Regions from separate parts of the Arthrobacter sp. NyZ413 genome, predicted to be linked through region 1. Evidence: riboswitches for the same ligand, from Rfam matches in the RefSeq annotation. Region 1 holds a riboswitch; each other region holds the start of a gene.

Region 1 (7,271 bases):
AGCAAACGCGGCCGGCTTGCCGTTTTGTTCACCCGGGTGGAAACTACCACCCACCATGGCAAGTTCGTAGGCCGTTTCAGCGTGCTCGGCAATATCGATGCCGGCGATCTCTTCGTGTTCCTTGACGCGCATCCCCATTGTCTTGTGGATTGCCAAGCCGATCAGCGTTGTCATGATTGCAGTCCACACCGTGACTATCAGGGCAGTCAACAGTTGCGGCCAGAATTGGGACAGGCCGCCGCCGTACAGCAAGCCGCCCGCCGTCTTGACGGATGGAACGGCGAAGAAGCCGAGCGACAAGGTGCCCCAGAGACCGCCCACAAAGTGGACGGCAACGACGTCGAGCGAGTCGTCCAGGCCGATCCGGAACTTCAAGCCGATCGCGAGCGCGCAGACAACTCCGGCGAGCACTCCGATGGCGATCGCGCCCACGGGATCCACGAAACCGCAGGCCGGAGTGATTGCCACCAAGCCGGCGACGGCGCCGGATGCGGCACCGAGCGAGGTCGCGTGGCCGTCGCGGAGCCTTTCGACCAGGAGCCAGCCCATCAGCGCGGCACTCGTCGCCAGGAGGGTGTTCGTCCACGCGAGCGCGGCGATCCCGTCAGCGGCGAGTTCGGAACCTGCGTTGAAGCCGAACCACCCAAACCACAGCAGGCCTGCGCCGAGCATCACGAACGGAAGGTTGTGGGGTTTGATGTTCGGGTCCTTCATGAAGCCAAGCCTCTTGCCCAGGACCACTGCGAGCATCAGCCCGGCCATGCCCGCGTTCATGTGGACCACCGTGCCGCCGGCGAAGTCGAGGGCCGAGATCTTGCTGCCGATGATCCCCGTAGAGCCGAAGAGGCCACCGCCCCAGACCCAGTGGGCGATCGGGGCGTAGACAATGGTGACCCAGAGCCCGGCGAACAAGAGCCAGGGACCGAACCTGACGCGTTCCGCGACGGCTCCGCTGATGAGGGCCACGGTAATAATGGCGAAGGTGGCTTGGAACCCGATGAAGACCATGTCCGGCAGGCCCGGCGCTTTGCCACCGATGGCGCTGGCCAGCCCGGTCAATCCGAAGTTCGCGAAGGGGTTTCCGATGAAGCCGCCCATCGTGTCCGGACCGAAGGCGAGTCCGTAGCCCCAGAGGGCCCAGACCACCGCGACGACGCCCATAGCGCCAAAGCTCATCATCATGATGTTGAGGACGGATTTCATCCGGACCAGTCCGCCGTAGAAGAATGCCAGACCTGGCGTCATCAGCAGAACCAGGGCGGAAGCGGCCAGCATCCAGGCGGTAGATCCGGGATCGAGCGTCTGGGGGTTGATGTCCAGCCCGACGCTGAAAAACGCTGTGTCCATTTTGGGAGCCTTCCTGCATGTTCGGCGCTCCATGGCGCCCGCACGGCGAGACCATTTTTAAAACGAACAGGTCTTGGTACCAGGAGGTGTACCGACCTTGACGAGTAACCCAAGCTCGAAGCTACAGAAGCCCTGTTTCCACATGTGGCACAGATCATTTCCAGCATGTAACGCGAGGGGCGTCGTCGTTAATTTCTCAAGTCGGCAGAGTTTCGGGCGTGTTACACGGCGTGTTGCGGGGCCGACTACAAGCTCAGCGGCTCGCTGCGGGCACCAGGATCCAGAGCACCTCGACCGGCTCATCCGTCGGGTTGACCCAGGTATGCGGCTCGCGTCCTGGGAAGGACAAGGTGTCCCCTTGTTCGAGCTCGTACTCGTCGTTGGTAAGGATCAGCCGGATGCGGCCTTTGACCACGTGCAATACGTCGACGTCGCAGTCAACCGCGTAGAGCTCGGATTCCCCGCGCCCCCTCGGCTCGATGGACGCTTGCAGGACTTGCACGCGCCGTTCGGACCGGGCAGTCAGGAGACGCTCCACGATCCCCTGGCCGCCCAGCGAAATCCGTGGACCGTCGTCGCGGCGGGTCAGGTGGGTTTCCGGCGCCGCGAAAAGCTCGCCGATCGAGACTGAGAGCACCTGGCACAACGTCACAAGGGACGCGACCGACGGCGACGTGAGGTCGCGTTCCACGCGGCTCAGGAAACCCTTGGTCAGGCCGGTGGCGTCGGCGACCTGTTCGATGGTGAGACGCTGCGCTTGGCGGGCGGCGCGGATTCGGGAACCGATGGCAACGGGGGCGTTGCTTGGTTCAACGGGGAGAGCCTTCATTCACGAACCTTTCAGGCCGTTCCGGCGGCCCTGTCATTTCAGCAATAGTAGTCGCATCTTGACTGTTACTCGCATCACTACGTATTCTAATAGGCAACAAGTGTTGTTTGTGAGGCATTCATCACAAACCGCTCCCCAACTCACCAGAGCAGAGAATCGGCGAGTCGAAAGCGCAAAGCGCGGGCCGCCGTCGTCCTCCCCAACCGACTCTGCCAAACCCTCAGGAGCCAACCGTGGACTTCATCAATATCGCGATCGTGGTGGTGTATTTGCTCGCCATGCTGGCCTTTGGCTGGTGGGGCAAATCGCGCACCAAGAACAACAGCGACTTCCTCGTGGCCGGTCGCCGCCTTGGCCCGATGCTCTACACGGGCACCATGGCGGCAGTGGTCCTTGGCGGCGCGTCCACGGTGGGCGGCGTCGGTCTCGGCTACAAGTTCGGCATCTCCGGCATGTGGCTGGTTGTCGCGATCGGTTCGGGCGTGCTCCTCTTGAGCCTGCTCTTCGCCGGCACCATCCAGCGGCTGAAGATCTACACGGTCTCCCAGATGCTGAGCCTGCGTTACGGTCAGCGCGCCACGCAGACTTCCGGCATCGTGATGCTCGCCTACACTCTCATGCTGTGCGCCACGTCCACCGGCGCTTACGCCACGATCTTCGTTGTACTCTTCGGCTGGGAGCGCTGGCTCGCCATCGCCGTCGGCGGTGCGATCGTCCTCGTGTACTCGACCATCGGCGGCATGTGGTCCATCACCCTGGCCGACCAGGTGCAGTTCATCATCAAGACCGTGGGCATCTTCTTCCTGATGCTTCCCTTCGCGCTCAACGCGGCAGGCGGCTTCGACGGCATCCGCGCACGCGTCGATGCCAGCTTCTTCCAACTTGACGGCATCGGGCTGCAGACCATCATTACGTATTTCGTGGTCTACACCTTGGGCCTGCTGATCGGCCAGGACATCTGGCAGCGCGTCTTCACGGCCAAGACCCCGAAGGTCGCCCGCTGGGGCGGCACCACCGCCGGGCTCTACTGCATCCTCTACGGCATCGCCGGCGCACTGATCGGTCTGGCCGCCCGGGTGGCCCTGCCCAACATCGACGTCAAGTCGCTCGGCAAGGACGTCGTGTACGCCGAAGTCGCAACCCACATCCTGCCGATCGGCATCGGCGGCCTGGTCATGGCGGCAGCAGTCGCCGCCATGATGTCCACCGCTTCGGGAGCCCTCATCGCCGCGGCAACGGTGGCGCGCGCCGACGTCGTGCCCTTCGTCGCCAGCTGGTTCGGCAAGACGATCACCACGGACGACTCCACCAACCCCGAGCACGACGTCAAGGCAAACCGCTACTGGGTCCTTGGACTGGGCGTTCTCGCGGTACTCATCTCCATGGCGGCGCAAGACGTCGTGGTGGCGTTGACCATCGCCTACGACATCCTGGTAGGCGGACTCCTCGTCGCGATCCTCGGCGGTTTGGTCTGGAAGCGCGGCACGGGCATCGCCGCCGCATGGTCCATGGCCGTCGGCTCGGTGCTCACCCTGGCCTTGCTCATCGCCTACGCCACAGGCGCCATCCCGAGCGAAGACGGCGTCTACGCCAACGAGCCGATCTACTACGGCCTTGGCGCATCGCTGCTCGTCTACATCGTGCTCTCGCTCCTCACACGGCCCACCGACCCGGAGGTCCGCGAAGCCTGGGACCGCCGCGTCGCCGGAGCGGTCACCGAGGAACTCCCCTTGGATGCCCACCCGGTCGCCACGCACTGACCGTCACCGCATCGATTACGACGTCGGCGCCGCACCTTCCAGCCGGAAGGCGCGGCACCGACGTCGTGCTTAATATGGGAAACTTTTAGCCCTTTGGCGGCGAGCTGCGCCTACAGTAGAGGCAGCTTCAAGAGATGTGGCGCCAAGCTCCGACTTGCCACACGCCAACCCCATGTTCACGGGTGGTTCGGATGGGAAGCGGCCCGGCCCCGGACCAGAGACAACCGGACGGGCAAGAGCACCTCCGCGAGGAGCAGGCAATGCCTTTGCAATCCATAACCGTAGGCGGGCACCACACAGAGGCGGGTGCGCCTGGCGTTCAGGCGGGTCCGTCCGCGCCTCCCCCGAGCCACAGGTGCGAGGAAAGCGTGCGGGTGGTTCCCGGCGTCGACCTTGCACTAGGCACCATCACGTTCCTGGTGGACGGGCGCCTGGAGCGCTACTGGCATCACGAACCGCGGCTCATCACGCAAATACTGTCGTGTTCCGTCCGACCGGTTCGCTGGTTCCCGGCCACGCGCAAACTCACCCTCACGGTCGCGGCGGCCGGGCACCGCAACGGCGTGGAGCGGCATTTCATCCTGAGCGCGTTCTAGCCGCGCGGGTTACTCGGCCTCGTCAGCCTCGCGATGCTCCTCCGCCTCGTCGAGCGGAACGGTGCGTTCGTCGTCGTCGAGGACCTCGGATTGTTCGTCCCAATCCTCGTCGACTTCCAGGTCTTCGCTGTAGTCGTAGGCGGGATCGGCCTCGACCGTGGGCCGGTCGGGGTGGGGGGCGTGGGCGCCGGTGCTGTCCATGGTGCAACCTCCGTTCGACGTGGCGCTGGTCTGTCACGAGCAAGCCTGCTTAAGCTTCTTCGTGGACCCTGTCCAACCATCCCAGCACTGCCTATTCCGGTGGTCAAGGCTTCCCCGAAGGAGCCCGTTTTTACGGTGCGCCTAAACTGTCCAGTGAGGTTTGCCAGCCGGAAATCCGCGGAATTTGGCGGTAAAGTGGACATGCAATGAGGCGATGAAGCCCGCCCCAGCAACCCAGGAGTACCGGTGCACCCGCACGCAAAATCCTCACATCCAACCCCTCCCGCCCAAGAGGCCGCGGGTCCCGCAGATCCTTTGGCGAGTCCCGCAGAACCTTTGCCAAGTCCCGCAGAAGAGGCACCGGCCCCCCAGACTTCCCCTTCGTCGTCGGACATCAAGCGCTGGCGGCAGTACCTCGCCGACGAACGCGCCGAAGCCGCCGTCTACCGCCAACTGGCACAGCGCCGCGACGGTGAAGAACGGCAAATCCTCCTGGCCCTCGCAGACGCCGAAGGCCGCCACGAAGCCCACTGGCTCAAGCTCCTTGGCGAACACGCCGGGATGCCACGAGCAGCTTCGGGACGCAGCCGGATGCTCGGCTTCCTCGCCCGGAATTTCGGTTCGGTGTTCGTCCTCGCCCTTGCCCAGCGTGCCGAAAGCCGCTCCCCCTATGCCAAGGACCCCGCGGCCACCCGCGCGATGGCCGCTGACGAACAGATCCACGAAGAGGTAGTCCGCGCCCTCGCGACCCGGGGCCGCAACAGGCTCTCCGGCACCTTCCGCGCAGCCGTATTCGGCGCGAACGACGGCCTGGTCAGCAACCTTTCGCTCGTGATGGGCATGGCGGCCACCGGAGTTCCTGCCGCGGTGGTCTTGTTCAGCGGCATCGCTGGCCTCCTCGCCGGCGCGCTGTCCATGGGTGCGGGCGAATACGTGTCCGTCCGCTCCCAACTCGAACTCCTCCGCGCCACGCGTCCCACGCAGGCCACGCTCACCGCGGCACCGTCGCTGGACCTCGAGCACAACGAACTCGTCCTGGTCTACTTGGCCCGTGGCATGTCCCACGAAGCGGCCGAGCACCGCGCCGCGGAACGCATGGGCCTCTTCAGCTGCGATTGCGATCCCAGCCTCTCCCTCCACCCGGAAGAAGAGGAAACGGTGGACGAACATGAGGCCGTGGGCTCGGCTTGGGGCGCCGCATTGTCCAGCTTCTGCTTCTTCGCTTCGGGCGCCATCGTGCCCATCCTGCCGTTCATTTTCGGCATGACCGGCTTCGCCGCGCTCGCTGTAGCCGGTACGCTGGTGGGCATCGCTCTCCTGTCCACGGGCGCCGTCGTCGGCCTGTTGTCCGGAACGTCACCGCTTACCCGCGGCCTCCGGCAGCTCGCGATCGGCCTCGGCGCCGCGGCCGCTACCTACGGGCTGGGTCTCGTTTTCGGGGCCGTGATCGGATAGGGGCGCCTCTCTGTGCTTCGGCACGGGGATCAGGGACTTTGGGGGGAAGTAGTGCACTCGAATAACGGGTTCGACGGCGGCCTGCCGCCGCCGCGCACCGGAACGGTTGCCGCCGTGGTCCGGAATTTGTTGGTTGTGGGAATCGTAGCCACGGTGGCGGTGCTCGTCAGCGGGTTCCTCCGTGGGGACCCGGCAATCACCTCCTTGGTTCCGGGGTTTGCCCCTCCAACACATGGTCCGGCTACGGCCGCTCCCGGGCACGCGTCGGGGCAAGCCGCGCCGAAAGCAGCCCGGGCTCCGGACACGCCGCCGCCCGGGTACGAGGAAGCGGACCACCCCTTGGGCACCCCCGCCAAACCGGCCGTCGCCAGCGATTCCTACAAGTTCCTGGCAACCAACGATGACGGCACGCCAGTCGGTTACTCGCCGTGCCGTCCCCTGCACTACGTGGTCAACGCGGCCCAGGCTCCCGCCGGCTCCGAAGGCCTCATCTCCGACGCAATCGCGAAGATCGCCGCAGCCACAGGCCTCTCGTTCATCGATGACGGCACCACTGAGGAGAATCCTTCGGAAAAGCGAGATCCCTACCAACCGGACCTCTACGGAGACCGGTGGGCGCCGCTCCTGATTTCCTGGACCACGCCCGAGGCAGCTCCGGCCTTGGCCGGGTCCGTCATCGGCACCGGCGGCAGCACGATGTACAGCTTCACCACGGGTCCGAAGAGCTACGTCACAGGCAGCCTGGACCTCGACGCGCCACAGATCACCGAGCTCCTCGGCATCCCCGGCGGTTCGCACTATGTTTCGGCCGTCATTCAACACGAGCTAGGACATGTGGTGGGCCTGGACCATGTCCAAGACCCGGTCCAGCTCATGTACCCCGAAATCGGCGCCCCCGATGGCCTGGCCGCCGGCGACCTCAACGGACTCTACAAACTGGCCTCGGCCCCGTGCCGGAAGGATTTGTAGGGGGCAGCCCGTCAGCTCAGCGCTGTCTCCCGCGTGCGGGATGGCTTGAAGATGGCTCCGGCTCCAGGATGGCCGGGTATCTCTATCCGGGCATGGCTGTGGACTTCGTTGACC
Region 2 (7,271 bases), 1.5 Mb from region 1:
GGAAGCCGATGAAGCCGTCCACATCGCCGACGTGAACTCACGGCTCCACGAGGAGATCCTGGCCCTGAGCGGGAACAGCCTCCTGCAGAAGCTGATGACCCCGGTGAATGGCCACGTCCGCCGCCTCTTCCATATCGCCGCTGACCGGGACCAGCACGAACTGCACCGCGAACACATCGCGATTGTCGAGGCCATCCTGCGCGGCCAAGGCGATCTTGCGGCGGCCCTCTCCTATGCCCACGTGGAGCAAAGCCGCAACGAGTGCCTGGCCATCATTGGAGGTTCCTGAACGGCGCAGCCGGATCCGACGCCAGGACTGCACGGATCCAGCAGGATCGTCCGGCCCTCCCGCAACACGTGCCGGACGGCCTCTGTCTCGGCGCCGCCGCGATGGCGCACAATTGAGGCGTGCGCACATTTGGGGTGGAAGAGGAGTTGCTGATCGTCGATCCTGTGACCGGCGAGCCGCTGGCCCTTGCCGACGCGCTCTTGTCCGGCATTGGCCAGGACCCGCATGACGACGAGAATCCGGACGACGCCAATCCGGACGGCTCCGACGGCCCTGACACCGGCCTCAGCCACGAGCTCAAGCTTGAGCAGATCGAAACCCAGACCCGCCCGTGCCGTAGCTATGCCGAACTGTTGCACCAGATCAGGAGGGGACGGGGGCTTGCGAGCCGCGCTGCCCGCCGCCACGGCGCGGCGATAGCGGCCTTGGCAACATCGCCGGTGGATTCGGCGACCCACACCACCCCGGATCCGCGGTATGCCATCATGCTCGAACGGTTCGGCATCACAGCGCACGAGCAGCTCACATGCGGATTCCATGTCCACACAGCCGTTGAGTCGCCCGAGGAAGGCGTGGTTGTCCTTGACCATATCCGGGACAAACTCGCGGTCCTGACGGCCATCAGCGCGAATTCGCCCTACTGGCGCGGGCTCGCAACAGGGTTTGAAAGCTACCGGACGCAAGCCTGGAACCGCTGGCCTTCGTCGGGTCCTTCGCCAATATACGGTTCCCTGGCTTCCTACCGTCGGGTGGTCCGGAGGTTGATCGAGACGGGGGTGTTGCTGGACGAAGGCATGATCTATTTCGACGCCCGCCTGTCCCGGCATGTTCCCACTGTTGAAGTGCGGGTTGCCGACGTCTGCCTCCGCGCCGAGGACGCGGCCCTCATCGCGGTGCTCGTCAGGGCCCTCGTGGAGACCGCGGTGCGTGAACACCATTCCGGCGTCGAACCCGCGTCCGTTCCCACCGCGCTCTTGCGGTTGGCGTCGTGGCAGGCCAGCAATTTCGGCCTCCGCACGGAACTGCTGGATTTTGGTACGTTCCGGCCGGAACCCGCGGCCGACGTCGTCTGGTCGCTTGTGGAGTACCTCGAACCCGTCCTTGCCGAACAGGGCGAGTTCGATCTTGTCCAAGCCGGCGTGGCGGCCCTTTTGGGCCGCGGAAACGGGGCGATTGAACAGCGCACCGTCGCCGGGCGCTGGAGCCGGAACCACAACGGCAGGCCCGACGCCGCCGGACTGGCCGCCGTCGTCGAGCACGCCGTGCAGATCACCATGGGTTCCGAAAAGGACGAGACCGACACCAAACCGCAACCCGTCCTTACCTGGGTGCGGCAAGACTGGCGCGAGGCCCCCAGCTAAGCCGGCACTACACCTGCTTGAGGGCCCGTTCCAGGTCGCTGATGAGGTCGTCCACGTCCTCGAGTCCCACCGACAAACGCACTACGCCGTCCGCCAGGCCGATGGCGGCGCGGCCTTCGGGTCCCATTGCGCGGTGCGTGGTGGTGGCCGGGTGGGTGATGAGGGACTTCGCATCGCCCAGGTTGTTCGAGATGTCGATGACGCTGAGCCCGTTGAGGAGCGCGAAGGCGGCTTCCTTGGCGGTGCGCCCGGCCGACGGCAACAGCTCGAAGGTCAGGACCGTTCCGCCGGCCTTCATCTGCTTGGCGGCGAGCTCGTACTGGGGGTGCGATTTCAGGAGAGGGTACTTGACCCAGCTGATGGCCGGTTGGTTTTCGAGCCACTCGGCGATCCGCAGGGCCGAGGCCGAGGAGTGGTTGACGCGCAGGCCAATGGTCTCCAGGCCTTTCGTCAGGACCCAGGCGTTGAACGCGGAAAGCGACGGGCCGGTGTGGCGCATGAGCTGCTTGACGGGGCCCTCGATGAACTCTTTGGTGCCCAGGATCGCGCCGCCCATCACGCGGCCTTGGCCGTCGATGTGCTTGGTGCCCGAGTAGACAATGACGTCGGCGCCGAGGTCGCCGCAGCGCTGTAGCAGGGGAGTGGCGAAGACGTTGTCGGCGACGACGGTCGCGCCGGCCGCGTGGGCGAGTTCGCTCACGGCCGCGATGTCCACGATTTCCTGCATGGGGTTCGACGGCGACTCGAAGAACACCGCGGTGGTGGGCACCGACAAAGCGGCACGCCACTGCTCGAGGTCCGGGCCGTCGACGAAGACGGTTTCGACTCCCCAGCGGGGCAGGATCTCGTTCAGGATGACGAAGCAGGAGCCGAACAGCGAACGGGCCGCGACTACGCGGTCACCCGCGCCGAGCAGCGCGCCCAGGGCTGTGAAGACAGCAGACATGCCCGACGCCGTCGCGAAGCAGGCTTCCGTTCCTTCCAGCAGGCGGAGCCGCTCCTGGAACGTGGCCACGGAGGGGTTGCCGTAGCGCGAGTAGACGAAGCGTTCGTCCTCGCCGGTGAACGCGCGCTCGGCGGCCTCGGCGGATTCGTAGACGAAGCCGGAGTTCAGGAAGATGGCCTCGGAGGTTTCCTGGAAGTTGGTGCGGTCAAGGCCGCCGCGGACTGCCTGGGTGTCAGGGCTCCAGCCGGCGGCGTCAGGATTGAAGGTCACTTAGATTTTCCCCAGGTTCGTCGGAAGTCCACGGTTTTTCCAGCCGTTCACGGTTCGTTCGCCGTAACGGTCCGGTTCCCCCTCAAAGCCTTCGAGGACGTTGTAGGAGGTGAAGCCTGCCTGCGTCGCGGCGATGGCTGCGGCGATGGAGCGCTGGCCTGAGCGGCACAGGAAGACAAGTTCGGTGCCTTCAGCCTCCGGGGCTTGCTGCTTCAGCTCTTCGATGAAGCGGGCGTTGGGGATTCCCCCGACCAAGTTCCACTGGATGAACAGGGGATCGTTATCGGTGGCTTTGGTGTCCGGGATGCCGATGTGGGCCCATTCGCCCTCCGTGCGGACGTCCACCAGGATGGCGCCTTGCTCCAGCTTGGCCCAGGCGTCGTGCGGGCTGAGGTCGCCTGCGTAGCTCATGCGTGGCCCTCGCCGTCGAACTCTTCGTCGGCCTGGTCAAGGGCGTCGACGGCGGTGGCAACCGCGGCGTCAGCGCTGGCGATCGCCGCCGGCAGGATGATGGCCTGTGCCACGATCACGTCGGTGCCGTTGAAGGTGGCGGCGGGGCTGCCGTGCAGCACGTATCCCTCGGCCAGGGCAGTGGAGATCCGCTCGCAGAATTCCCGTGTGTCGGGACCCGTGATGAGGCGGTAGGAGAGTTTGTCTTCAGTCGGTTCAGGCATTGCGGTGCTCCTCAGTCACGCTTGCAGTTCGAAAGTGTCGATACGCCGAGTAGTCACCTGAGGCACCCCGCCGGAGAGAGGGTTGCCGACCAGCAAGTCAGGGCTTCGCGCTGGCGCTCATTACTCAATAAGAAAAGTAACATCCACGACGGCGGCCTGCATCACCGGGCGTCGTCATGTTCCGTAACCGGCCACGCGGCGGGCTACAGACCCCGAATTGCCTTAGCCGTCCGATTCATTTTGGAGCGGTTCCAGGCTCGCTTGGAGACCCGGCGGCAGGCCATCGAAACGGGAGGCGACCCCGGACGGTGAGTGGTGGAACGTGGACCCTTGGTGCCTGCGCATTTCGAGAAGCTCGTGGACTGGGATTCCGGTGGCGGTAGCCAGTGCATGAAGCGAAAGGCTGTGGTGGTGGGCCAGGGCGAAAACTACGCCTGAGAGGGCTTCCACGCCTTCTGTTTCGTAGATTTCCCTTACGAGGTTGGCCATTCCACGCGCATCTTCGATCGATCCTGCCGAAGCGGCAGCCGCCATGGATGTGAGCGACCATGCCGCGGAGTCAGGACTGATGTAGATGCTCATGTCGATACCTTACGGATTAGGGACCTCCTGTGGAATGGGAGGAGCGGTTCGTCGTACAGGGAAGCCTGATGCGCCGGCCCCAGAACCGGCGCATCAGACGTTGTTAGCCGGCCGCCAGGCGCCGGATCAGCGCCGCGTGGCCGGGGAACGTCGAGACAAGCGACTCGACGTCCTCGTAGGTGGGTTTTGCGGAGTCCGCTGCTTCGTATCCGGGTGACAGGCTGCAACCGACCAGGGCGAACCCTCTTCCAGCGAGCTCGGCCCCGAACCACGTCGAGTGCGGAGCGATGCCCTGCAAGCTCTCGCCGGCCTCCGGGTCCGCTCCAAGGAGTGCCTCGGAATAGCCGTGGTCCGGGGAGAACACGTGCATCCTGATGGGCGCCCCGAGGTGGAAGAACCACAGCTCGTCTTGCTTCAGGGTGTGCAGCTGGAGGATGTCGCCGGCTTGCAGCAGGTACCAATTGGAGCTGTAGAGCGGGTGGCTGCCGCCAAAACGCGGGGGCAGGCCGGAGCCCGGGATGTCCTCGTCGCTCACGAGTGCCGGCGCGAACCAGCCGCCCACGCTCGCGGGGGACATGTCCAGGCGCTTGATCCAGTCCTCGGCCGTGTCAGTCATCGACCGGATCCTTCAGCGAGAAGCACACGGTGATGCCGATGATTTCGTCACTTCCCAGGGCGCGGAGCAGTCCTTTTTGCGTCACGATGTCCACGTTCACCATGCCGCCGTCCTTGGTGGGGACGGCGATCGTCTCATGGAAGTTCAGCAGCGGCTTCCCGCTTGCCATGACTTCCTTGTCGTGCGCCACGTGTTCGGCCCGCGAGTCCTGGTGGCCGATCAGCTCCGACTTGCTCATGCCCACGAGGTCGGCGAAGTTCTGGTTGACCCACAGGAAAACCGAGTTCGCGTCCTTGACCACCCAGTACACGCCGTCCTGGCGGTCAAGCACGTCGGCCACGCTCATCGGCGGGACCGTGGGAAGGATGACCGGGTCCGCGGTGGCGCCGAGTCCCGGGGCAACCGGGGTGGAGGTCATCGCGCAGCCTCCGCTCCGCCGTCGGCCTCCAGCCTTTCGGCCAGGTCCTGGGCGAGGGCCACCATGGTCATGGTGGGGTTCCACGACCCGCCGGTGGGCCACAGGCTGCCGCCCGTGATGAACACGTTCTCCACTCCGTTGAGCCGGTAGTCGGTCCCGACGACGGCACCCTCCTCCTCGCCGATCGGCAGGCTCGAGCTTTCGTGGACCAGGCCCGGGACGCGGCGTTCCGGGATGGTGGGCCGCTCGCCCGACCACGTGCCGTCGTCGGGATCTCCGTGCCAGTATTCGACGCGCTGCGCGCCGTCCGGGGACAGGACGCGCTCGAGCATCTGGAAGGTGCCCTCGTCCATCGTGTCCCACGTTTCGTCGTCAGTGGCGTTGGCCAGCACCTTCAAGGTGACGTTGCAGGTGGGGTCCGCGCCGCCCGACAACCGCAAATGGTTCTCCGGGTTCGCCTCGTCCAGTTCACCCAGGACGGCGCACACGAACACGAGGTAGTCCTCCGAAGACCGCAACTGCGCCAGCGAGGCCGTGGCGACGACGTCCGGGGCGTAGCGCTCGGACTTCTGGGCGTTCTTGTCCGGGCAACGGTCGGACAAGACCGAAAGCTGGACGTGGTATTGCATGCCGGCCTTGCTCTTGCCGGCCAGGTAGATCGCCGCGAGCTCGAGTTCGCCGAGTTGCTCGCTGAATTCGAAATCCTTGCGCGGAACGCGGGCCACTACCGAGGTGATGAAGTGGGCGCTGAACTGTTCACCGGCTCCCTTGACCTGCGGGAAGGAATTGAGCACGAGCGTCGCCGGAGGAAGGGTCCCCATGGCCAGCACGAGGTTGGCGTCGCCGACGTTCACCACGCCACGGTTGGTGTTCAAGGCAGTGGCTTTTCCGTCCTGCTGGAGCACGCTCAAGACAGTGCAATCCGTGACGACCCGCAGGGCCGAACCCTTGCCCTGGGCTTCGAGCGCCGCTTGCCGGTCCGACAACTCCAGGAGGACAGCCGGCGTCGAGAACTTCGCGAAGTCCACGCCGGAGCTTGTCCCGGTTGCCGCTGCGAGGGGTGCCGGCATGCTGCGGGTCGCCGAATCGATCTTGTCCAGTCCGGCTTCGAGCCGTTCCTGGAGGGCTTTCTGCATGATTCCGTAGACGGGACGGGTGTCGTTGATGAGGTCGACGACGTCGGCGGAGCGCCCGGCGTCGATCTTGTCTGCGGACACCACGTTGAGGAGGTCCTCGGCGGTGGTGAAGTGCGACTTCGCCGCGTCCATGACGGCCCGCGGCCACCCGCGCATTTCGTCTTCCTCGGGTCGGGGGCACCAAGCGCTCCACATGATGCTGCGGCCGCCATAGAAGGGGACCATGCCGTGCTGCCAGGAAATCTTGCCGGGCGGCTGGGTGGCGGTGGCGGCTGCCAGCGTCCAAGGAAACGTTTCGGACAGGCCGCCGAGGGTTTGTTTGTAGGGCAGGGGCAGGTTCTGGAAATGCTGCGGAAGGAAGAACGGGCCGCGTTCAATGATCAGGATCCGCGCGTGCGGGTTTACCGTCAGTGTCCGTTCGGCGAATGCATAGGCGCAGAATCCGCTGCCGATTACGATATGGTCGAATTGTTCTTCTTCACGGACCTTTTTCCATTCGCCTTCGGAAAGGAAAAATACATGGTCCATGACTTTTTGCGGCGAGGGATCCTGTGGCCCGGGCGCGGGGAAACCGTGATTGAAATTCTGGGACGAAGAAACAGCACTCACTTGTTTGCCTCCATCTGCTTGCTGATCCCACGACTCCGTGAAATCAGGTGCCCACTGGGCTTCGAAGCAGATCACCCTCCCCCAGCAGGTTCACAAAACTAGTTAACTACTGGTGTTTAGGCGGCACAATAGGATTCGGCTCCCAGTTAGCGGCCCCTTTTTGTGCTTGATGACCCGTTTTGTGGCCGACGGCCCGTTGCCTCGCCGGCGGCCGCCTTGAAATACTCCACCCATGCCTTCACTTCCCGCGAGCAATGTGGACGATTTCATCAACCAGCCGATCCGTGCCCAATTCGAAGCCTTCATCGACCAGCATCGTCGCGCCCTCAACGATTGCCTGGACGGCCTGACGGAGGAGGAAGCCCGGAGG
Region 3 (7,271 bases), 1.9 Mb from region 1:
GGCATCTACCTCCAGCAAGTGGGCGGCATGAAGGCCACGACGGCGGGGATCGCCTTGTTGCCTTCCACCCTCCTCCTGATGCTGACTGCGTCCTTCTTCGGCGGCCTCGCCGGCAAGTACGGGCCCCGCTGGTTTATGGCGGCCGGACCGTTCATTTGCGGAATCGGCTTCCTCATGACGCTGACCGTCCAAGACCCGCTGAACTACTGGACGCAGGTCCTGCCGGGGCAGATCGTCTTCGGCATCGGACTTAGCACCTTGGTGGCACCCCTCACCGCAGCGATCCTTGGCGCCGTCCCTACCGAGGAAGCTGGGATCGGGTCTGCCGTGAACAACGCGGTTGCGCGCATCGCGGGTTTAATCTGCATCGCGTTCGCGGGCCTCATTATCGGACCGGTCTTCACCCGCCAGGGTCTCTACAACGCGGTGATCGTCACGGCGGTGCTGTTCTTCATCGGGGCCACGGCTTCCGCCGTCGGGATCCGCAATCCTGTACTGGGAGCCCCGGTGACGGAAGCTGCGGAAGGTTCGGGGCCCGACGACGGCGGGTCGGCTGCCCAGCGGGCGTGACCCGAAGTGGTCCAAACGCGAGCGGGATCAGCGTCCTGCGAGGACGCACCCTTCGTGCTCGATGTCCGTGGCGACCCAGAGAGCCGAAGTCACTTCGTCGCCGAGGTCGTAGTCCCGGCTTTCGCCGCCATGCGCGATCCGGACCACGAGCGCGCCACCGAACGGCTTGCGCCCGATGACCTCTATTTTGGCGTCAAGGTCGATTTCCTCAGCGGAAAGATAACGCAGGAGTTCGGGGTTCTCGTCGCTGATCCGGGTGATCTTGCCCGAATGGCCGTCGTCGAGCTCGATCATCCTGTGTGCATGCGGGAGGTTCACTGAACCGTCGGCCGCCGGGATAGGGTCCCCGTGCGGATCGCGGGCCGGGTTGCCCAGCTTTGCGGCCATCCGCTCAATGAAAGTATCCGTGACGGCATGCTCGAGCATCTCGGCTTCGTCATGCACTTCATCCCAGCTGTAGCCCAACTCGCGGACGAGGTACGTCTCAATCAGGCGGTGCCTGCGCACCATGCCCAGGGCGAGTTCCATTCCCTGCGGCGTCAACGTTATGGCGCTATAAGGCTGGTGGTCCACGAGGCCTTGGTCCTTGAGCTTGCGGACCATCTCGGAAACCGAGGAATTGGCCACGCCCAAGCGCTGTGCGAGCTGGGAGGAAGTGATGGGCTTGTCCTGCCACTCCGTGAAGGAGTAGATGACCTTGACGTAGTCCTCGATCGAGGAGGAGGGCGCACTGGTCTTCACGCTTCCAAGCCTATCGTGAACCGTCACTTCTCAGGCTTTCCGCGCCCGCCAGCTCTGGGTCAGATACGGGAGCATGAGCACATCGCCGTCGACGTGGCCGAGATGTTCGAAGAGGTACCACTGGAGATTGCCCATGACCTTGGCTCGCGTGACGTCGTTGGCCCTCAAGTAGTAGCTGCGCGACTTCACCAATTCGAGGAGATCTTCTGGCGTCACGGGATCCTCCCAGCGGGTCAGGTGGCTCTCGAGCGCCGTGAATTCAGGTCCTATCGCTGGCCGGAAGTCCGGTTTGTGGACGTCGCCGGCGTGCATGATACGGGACAAACGGTGAACCCACGGCACGGAGGTATCCAATTGGTTCCAGACCAATCCGATCACGCCTCGGGGCCGAAGGATGCGGGCCGCTTCCCTGCTGGCCGCGAGGGGGTCGAACCAGTGCCAGGCTTGGGCAACGCTGACGACGTCGAATGCTGAGTCCGCCAGTCCAGTTGCCTCGGCTGTTCCCTCCAAAGCGTTCACCTGCGGGTACGCCTTCCGGAGCTGGGCGAGCATGTCCGAGGACGGGTCCACGGCGGATACCGCCAGTCCGCGCTCCACGAGGAGGGCGGTGAACTTTCCGGTGCCGGCACCGACGTCGGCCGCATCATGCGCACCGTCCGGTATCAGCCAGTCGGCGGAATCCGCGGGGTACCCGGGCCGGACGCGCTCGTAGTGCTCGCCGCCGTCCTGGAAGCTTTGGCCGAGTTCGAGGCGTCGTTGCTCAAAGAGCTTAGGACCGGTTGATGTGCCTTTGGGTCGTGGAACCACCCAGGAACTCCTTCGTGGGGCGTGGAAATACCCTACGAATCTACCTCAATCAGTCAGTGCTGCAGGGTGCGGCGCCGGCGGTCCCCGGAGTGTTCGGGGCCCATTCAGGGTAGCTGCGGTGGTCGTTTGCCGGCACCCAGCGGCCTGCATCAACCACGTAGTCCCAGCCAAGGCCGTCGCTCTTGAGCGCCTTTATTCCGGCAATGAGCCGCGTGGCGTCCTCCAAACGCGAACCGACGCCGAAGCTAGCCCGCAGGGATCCGGACGGAAGGCCGAGCCGCTTGAGCAGGGGATGCGCGCAGAACCGGCCGTCACGCAGGCCAATTCCATGCTCTGCCGCGAGGTACGCCGCGACAAGGCCGGCGTCGTAGCCTTGCAGCGAGAAGTTCACCACGCCGATGGTGTCGGCGGGGTCGGTATCGCTGAAGATCTGGTGGACGGTCACGCCGTCGATTTCCTTGAGGCCGTCGATCAAGTGCGTGCGGATGTCGGCTTCATGGGCGTGCCATTCGTCGTTGTCGAGGCTGGCGATGACCTGGGTGGCCCGCGCAAGCGTAGCGGCGCCGAGGACGTTCGGCGAGCCACCTTCGTGCCTCGCGGGTCCCGTGGCCCAGCTGACGGAATCAAGCCGCGCTTCGCGGACAGCTCCGCCGCCGGCGAGGTGAGGGGTACCGGCGTCGAGCCAGTCGGGGCGGCCCACCAGGACACCCGAGCCGAACGGTGCGTAGAGCTTGTGTCCGGAGAACACCAAGTAGTCGATGTCCGCCGCGGACACATCAATCCGGCGGTGCGGCGCGAGCTGTGCCGCGTCAACCACGATTCGCGCGCCAAACTCGTGCGCAAGCTCCGCCAACGCCTTGATGGGCAGGATTTCGCCGGTCACATTCGAGGCGCCGGTGACGGCAAGGAGGCTGACTCCGCCCTGGGCGAGTGCAGCGCGGACGTTGTCTACGGTCTCCGCCAAGGTTTCCGCCGCGATAATGCTACGGTGCGGAACTCCTTGCCACGGGAGGAGATTGGCGTGGTGTTCGATGTCCAGGTACAGGACTTCGCCAAGGTACCGGCCATCTTCCGCAGGCAAGCAACCAGCCAGGAGGTTGAGGGAATCCGTGGTGTTGCGCGTGAAGATGACGGAGTCGTCCGGACGTCCACCGACGAATTCGCGCACGATGTTGCGGGCGTTCTCATAGACGGAAGTGCTGATTTGCGAAGCGTAGCCGGCACCGCGGTGCACGCTCGCGTAGTACGGAAGGATCTCGTTCAGGTACGCCGAGACTATTGTCAGCGCAGGAGCTGAAGCACCGTAGTCAAGGTTGGCGTACCGGACATGGCCGCCTTGGATCAGTGGAGCCTGCAACTCAGCACCTGTAACGGCGGCCAGCGGGCGGGCCGCGGGGGATTCGACGCTGGAAAATGCTGAAGCAGCGGCGATGACGGGAGAAGTAAACGTAGCTGTGCTCATGGAACCTCACTCAAGAGGGACCCCTGGTGACAGGGGATCCGCGCTTGCCGTATCCGTTCCGGACCGGCCGGGTCGTCACCCGGGGCACCCCGCCGCGACGGAGGGTTGCCGGCCAGCAAACCGGGGTTTCACGCTGGCACTCGTGACCTGTAAAGAGACTAGGACACGGGCGCGGAGGGTTCCAAGGCGGTTCGTATTGTTAAGCGGATATTACGATCGCCGAAAAAACGCCGTTCCGTCGAAGAAAAAGTGGCGGACGCCCCGAAAAAGGGACGTCCGCCGTCGAATATTCAGCAAACCCGATTAGAGGAGATCGTCGATTTCCGGATTGAGCCGCTTGAGGACTTCCGAATGGAGGATCGAATTGGTGGCCACGGCATTGCCGCCGAAAGGCCCGTCAGCGCCTTCCAACGAGGTGAAGCGCCCGCCGGCTTCCGTGACGATCGGCACCAACGCGGCCATGTCGTACAGCGCGAGTTCGGGTTCGGCGGCAATGTCCACGGCGCCTTCGGCCACGAGGCAGTAGGACCAGAAGTCGCCGTATGCGCGGCTGCGCCAGACGTCCTTCTCAAGACCCAGGAAGTTGTCCAGCGAACCCTGTTCCTTCCATTCGGAAAGCTCGGAATAGGACAAGGAAGCGTCCTCCAAGCGAGACACATTGGAGACCTTGAGCCGCGTGGCGGCTGCGAGCGAGCGGCCCATGTAAGCGCCCGAACCCTTGGCGGCCCACCAGCGCTTGCCGAGCGCGGGCGCGCTGACGAGCCCCACCACCACTTCGCCTTCGTCCACGAGGGCGATCAGCGTTGCCCATACCGGCACCCCGCGTACGAAGTTCTTGGTCCCGTCGATGGGATCGATGATCCAACGCCGTGAGCCGTGGCCGCTGCTGCCGAATTCTTCCCCGATGACGGCATCGCGCGGACGGGAACGGGAGAGCTGCCCGCGGATCGCTTCCTCGGCTGCTTTGTCGGCGTCAGTGACAGGGGTCAAGTCCGGTTTGGTCTCGACCTGCAGGTCCAGGGCCTTGAAGCGCTCCATGGTCAGGGAATCGACGGAGTCCGCCAGGACATGGGCAAGCCGCAGGTCGTCGTTGTAGCTCGGATCGGGTTGGGTCATGATTACAAACTACCGTCTATTGTGCGGCGAACTGTGGATGTCGGGGCGCTACTGAGGGGCGGAACTAGGTGACGCTGCCCAGTTCTTTCGTCTCTTGGGCTTCCTGGCGCGGGTCAGCCCCCAGGAGCCGGCGCAACGACGCGAGCCGGGCAGGTCCGGCCTCGCCCGCATGGCCTTCCGCGACCCACGAATCGAGCCCGCAATTGACTGCACTGGCATCATGCTTGCAGCCGCGCTCGCACGTATCCGTGCCGGGTTCGAGGTCGGGGAACGCATGCAGGATGCGGTCGGGATCCACGTGGGCCAAACCGAAGGATCTGATGCCCGGGGTATCGATGATCCAGCTTCCGTCCGGGGCGTCGCTCAGCTTCAAGGCGAGGGCGGAGGAAGAGGTATGCCGTCCGCGGCCGGTTACCGCGTTGACCCCGCCGGTGGCACGTTCCGCGCCCGTGAGGGCGTTGACCATGGTGGACTTCCCGACGCCGGAGTGCCCCAGGAGGACTGTGACTTTGCCATCCAGGTGATTCCGCAACTGCCCGACGGCGCTTCCGTCCAGGCGCGCGGACATGCCGTCATCGGAGCGTGCATCGATACCGGAAGCGTCGGCGTCGGCTGTCCGGCTGATGATGACCGGGAAACCGAGGCTCACATAGTTGGCGAGCAATTCGCCCGGGTCCTTGACGTCCGCCTTGGTGACGAGGAGCAGCGGCTCAATTCCGGCGTCGTACGCTGCCACGAGGGCGCGGTCGATGAATCCGGTGCGCGGCTCGGGATTGGCGGCGGCGACCACCACCACGAGCTGGTCGGCGTTCGCGACGACGGCCCGCTCGACGGGGTCGGTGTCGTCGGCACTGCGCCGCAGCAGGGTCTTGCGCTCTTCCACGCGCACCAGCCTGGCGAGGGTGTCCGGCGCGCCGGACACGTCTCCGACGAGCGCCACGAAATCGCCGGGCACCACAGGGGAGCGCCGCAGTTCGCGGGCACGCGCCGCGATGACGACGCGCTCGTGGTCGGAGCCTTCGCCCACCACCGCGGTGTAGCGGCCGCGGTCCACCGTGATGATGCGCCCGATCACCGCGTCATCGTGGCTGGGACGGTCTTTTGTGCGGGGGCGTGAGCCCTTCTTGTTGGGGCGGATCCGGACGTCGGATTCGTCCCAGGAACGTGCGTCGCGGGCCATTGTCAGTTGCTGGACCCTGCCGAAGCCGTGCCACCGGCGGGGGCGTCCGCGGCCAGCATCGCCGTCCAGATCTGCGGAAATTCGGGCATCGTCTTGGACGTTGTGGCGATGTCCTCCACCTGGACGCCCTCGACGGCGAGTCCCAGGATCGCACCCGCCGTCGCCATGCGGTGGTCCGCATAGCTGTGTACGACGCCGGCATGCAGCTTGGCGGGCCGGATCACCAGGCCGTCGCTGGTTTCCTCCGCGTCCCCGCCCAGGCGGTTGATCTCGGCAACCAGAGCGGCAAGCCGATCGGTTTCGTGCCCGCGCAAGTGGGCGATCCCGGTGAGCCGGGAAGGTCCGGACGCCAAGGCGCACAAAGCGGCGACCGTGGGGGCGAGCTCGCTTGTTTCGTCGAAGTCCGCTCCCAGGATTTCCGCGCCGCCGGTGACGGTGAGCGTGCCGTCCGCCAGCGTGACTGCGGCCCCCATGGTTTCGAGGATGCCGCGCCAGAGGTCGCCCACCTGGGTTGTATTGCTTGGCCAGTTGGGGATGCGGACGGTTCCCTTGGTTGCCAGCGCAGCGGCGAGGAACGGGCCGGCGTTGGACAGATCCTGCTCGATACGTTCGTCGAACGCTTGAATCGGGCCGGGGGCCACACGCCAATGGTTCGGAACCGAGTCATCCACGTGGACGCCGACGCCCCTCAGGACGGCCACAGTCATGTTGATATGGTCCAGGCTCGGAACGGGCTTGCCGACATGTTCAAGGTGCAGGCCCTCTTTGAACCGGGCACCGACGAGCAGGAGGGCAGAAACGAATTGCGACGACGCGCTCGCGTCGATGACCAAATGGCCCCCGCGGACCGAGCCGGTGCCCGATATTTTGAACGGCAAGGACGTGGCCGGCTGCCCGTCCTCCGTGCCGACATCGACTCCGAGGGCGCGGATGGCTTCGATGATTGTACCCATGGGTCGCTTGCGGGCATGGGGATCGCCGTCGAAGACCGCGTCGCCTTGACGAAGCGCGGCGAGGGGCGGGACGAACCGCATGACCGTGCCGGCAAGCCCGCAATCGATGGTGGCAGTGGATGCGGTAGTCGTCGGGTCGATCGGCGTGATCTCAAGGTCCGGGCCGTATTGCCCGTCGCCGGGAACCTCCGTGACGATGGCGCCAAGGCTGCGCAAGGCTTCGATCATGAGGGCTGAATCCCGCGAATGCAGCGGAGCCCGCAGCCTGGACGGCCCGTTGGCCAACGCCGCGAGCACCAAGTACCGGTTGGTCAGGGATTTTGAACCCGGAACCGAGACGGTGGCGTCCACGGGGCGTGCGGCGAAGGGTGCCGGCCACAAGGGAAGCGATGAGTCCGTGGTGCCCTCTGCCAAATTGCCGGGCTGCGTTGAATTGCCTGCG

Evidence for each region. A riboswitch is a leader RNA that binds a small molecule or an ion and turns the genes downstream of it on or off. The one in region 1 is predicted to bind S-adenosylmethionine.
Region 2: linked by a shared signal. The riboswitch ahead of ABCW42_RS18510 (DUF1737 domain-containing protein) and the one ahead of ABCW42_RS05075 (hypothetical protein) in region 1 are both predicted to bind S-adenosylmethionine.
Region 3: linked by a shared signal. The riboswitch ahead of ABCW42_RS13930 (aminotransferase class V-fold PLP-dependent enzyme) and the one ahead of ABCW42_RS05075 (hypothetical protein) in region 1 are both predicted to bind S-adenosylmethionine.

The regions. Positions count from the first base shown of each region.
Region 1 covers NZ_CP155434.1:1,050,097-1,057,367, reverse strand. Annotated here, with positions in the region: gene ABCW42_RS05090 (ammonium transporter) at 1-1,347, opposite strand, end outside; gene ABCW42_RS05085 (helix-turn-helix domain-containing protein) at 1,601-2,176, opposite strand; gene ABCW42_RS05080 (sodium:solute symporter) at 2,455-3,936, shown strand; SAM riboswitch class IV at 4,062-4,181, shown strand; gene ABCW42_RS05075 (hypothetical protein) at 4,197-4,532, shown strand; gene ABCW42_RS05070 (hypothetical protein) at 4,542-4,733, opposite strand; gene ABCW42_RS05065 (VIT1/CCC1 transporter family protein) at 5,070-6,188, shown strand; gene ABCW42_RS05060 (matrixin family metalloprotease) at 6,240-7,157, shown strand; gene ABCW42_RS05055 (polysaccharide deacetylase family protein) at 7,169-7,271, opposite strand, start outside.
Region 2 covers NZ_CP155434.1:3,960,878-3,968,148, reverse strand. Annotated here, with positions in the region: gene ABCW42_RS18530 (GntR family transcriptional regulator) at 1-289, shown strand, start outside; gene ABCW42_RS18525 (glutamate--cysteine ligase 2) at 409-1,650, shown strand; gene ABCW42_RS18520 (O-succinylhomoserine sulfhydrylase) at 1,658-2,866, opposite strand; gene ABCW42_RS18515 (rhodanese-like domain-containing protein) at 2,867-3,277, opposite strand; gene ABCW42_RS18510 (DUF1737 domain-containing protein) at 3,274-3,540, opposite strand; SAM riboswitch class IV at 3,553-3,665, opposite strand; gene ABCW42_RS18505 (hypothetical protein) at 3,763-4,122, opposite strand; gene ABCW42_RS18500 (cupin domain-containing protein) at 4,226-4,738, opposite strand; gene ABCW42_RS18495 (PAS domain-containing protein) at 4,731-5,156, opposite strand; gene ABCW42_RS18490 (GMC oxidoreductase) at 5,153-6,820, opposite strand; gene ABCW42_RS18485 (DinB family protein) at 7,134-7,271, shown strand, end outside.
Region 3 covers NZ_CP155434.1:2,980,326-2,987,596, reverse strand. Annotated here, with positions in the region: gene ABCW42_RS13945 (MFS transporter) at 1-570, shown strand, start outside; gene ABCW42_RS13940 (metal-dependent transcriptional regulator) at 598-1,311, opposite strand; gene ABCW42_RS13935 (class I SAM-dependent methyltransferase) at 1,342-2,118, opposite strand; gene ABCW42_RS13930 (aminotransferase class V-fold PLP-dependent enzyme) at 2,168-3,580, opposite strand; SAM riboswitch class IV at 3,616-3,728, opposite strand; gene hisN (histidinol-phosphatase) at 3,884-4,696, opposite strand; gene rsgA (ribosome small subunit-dependent GTPase A) at 4,761-5,876, opposite strand; gene aroA (3-phosphoshikimate 1-carboxyvinyltransferase) at 5,879-7,271, opposite strand, start outside.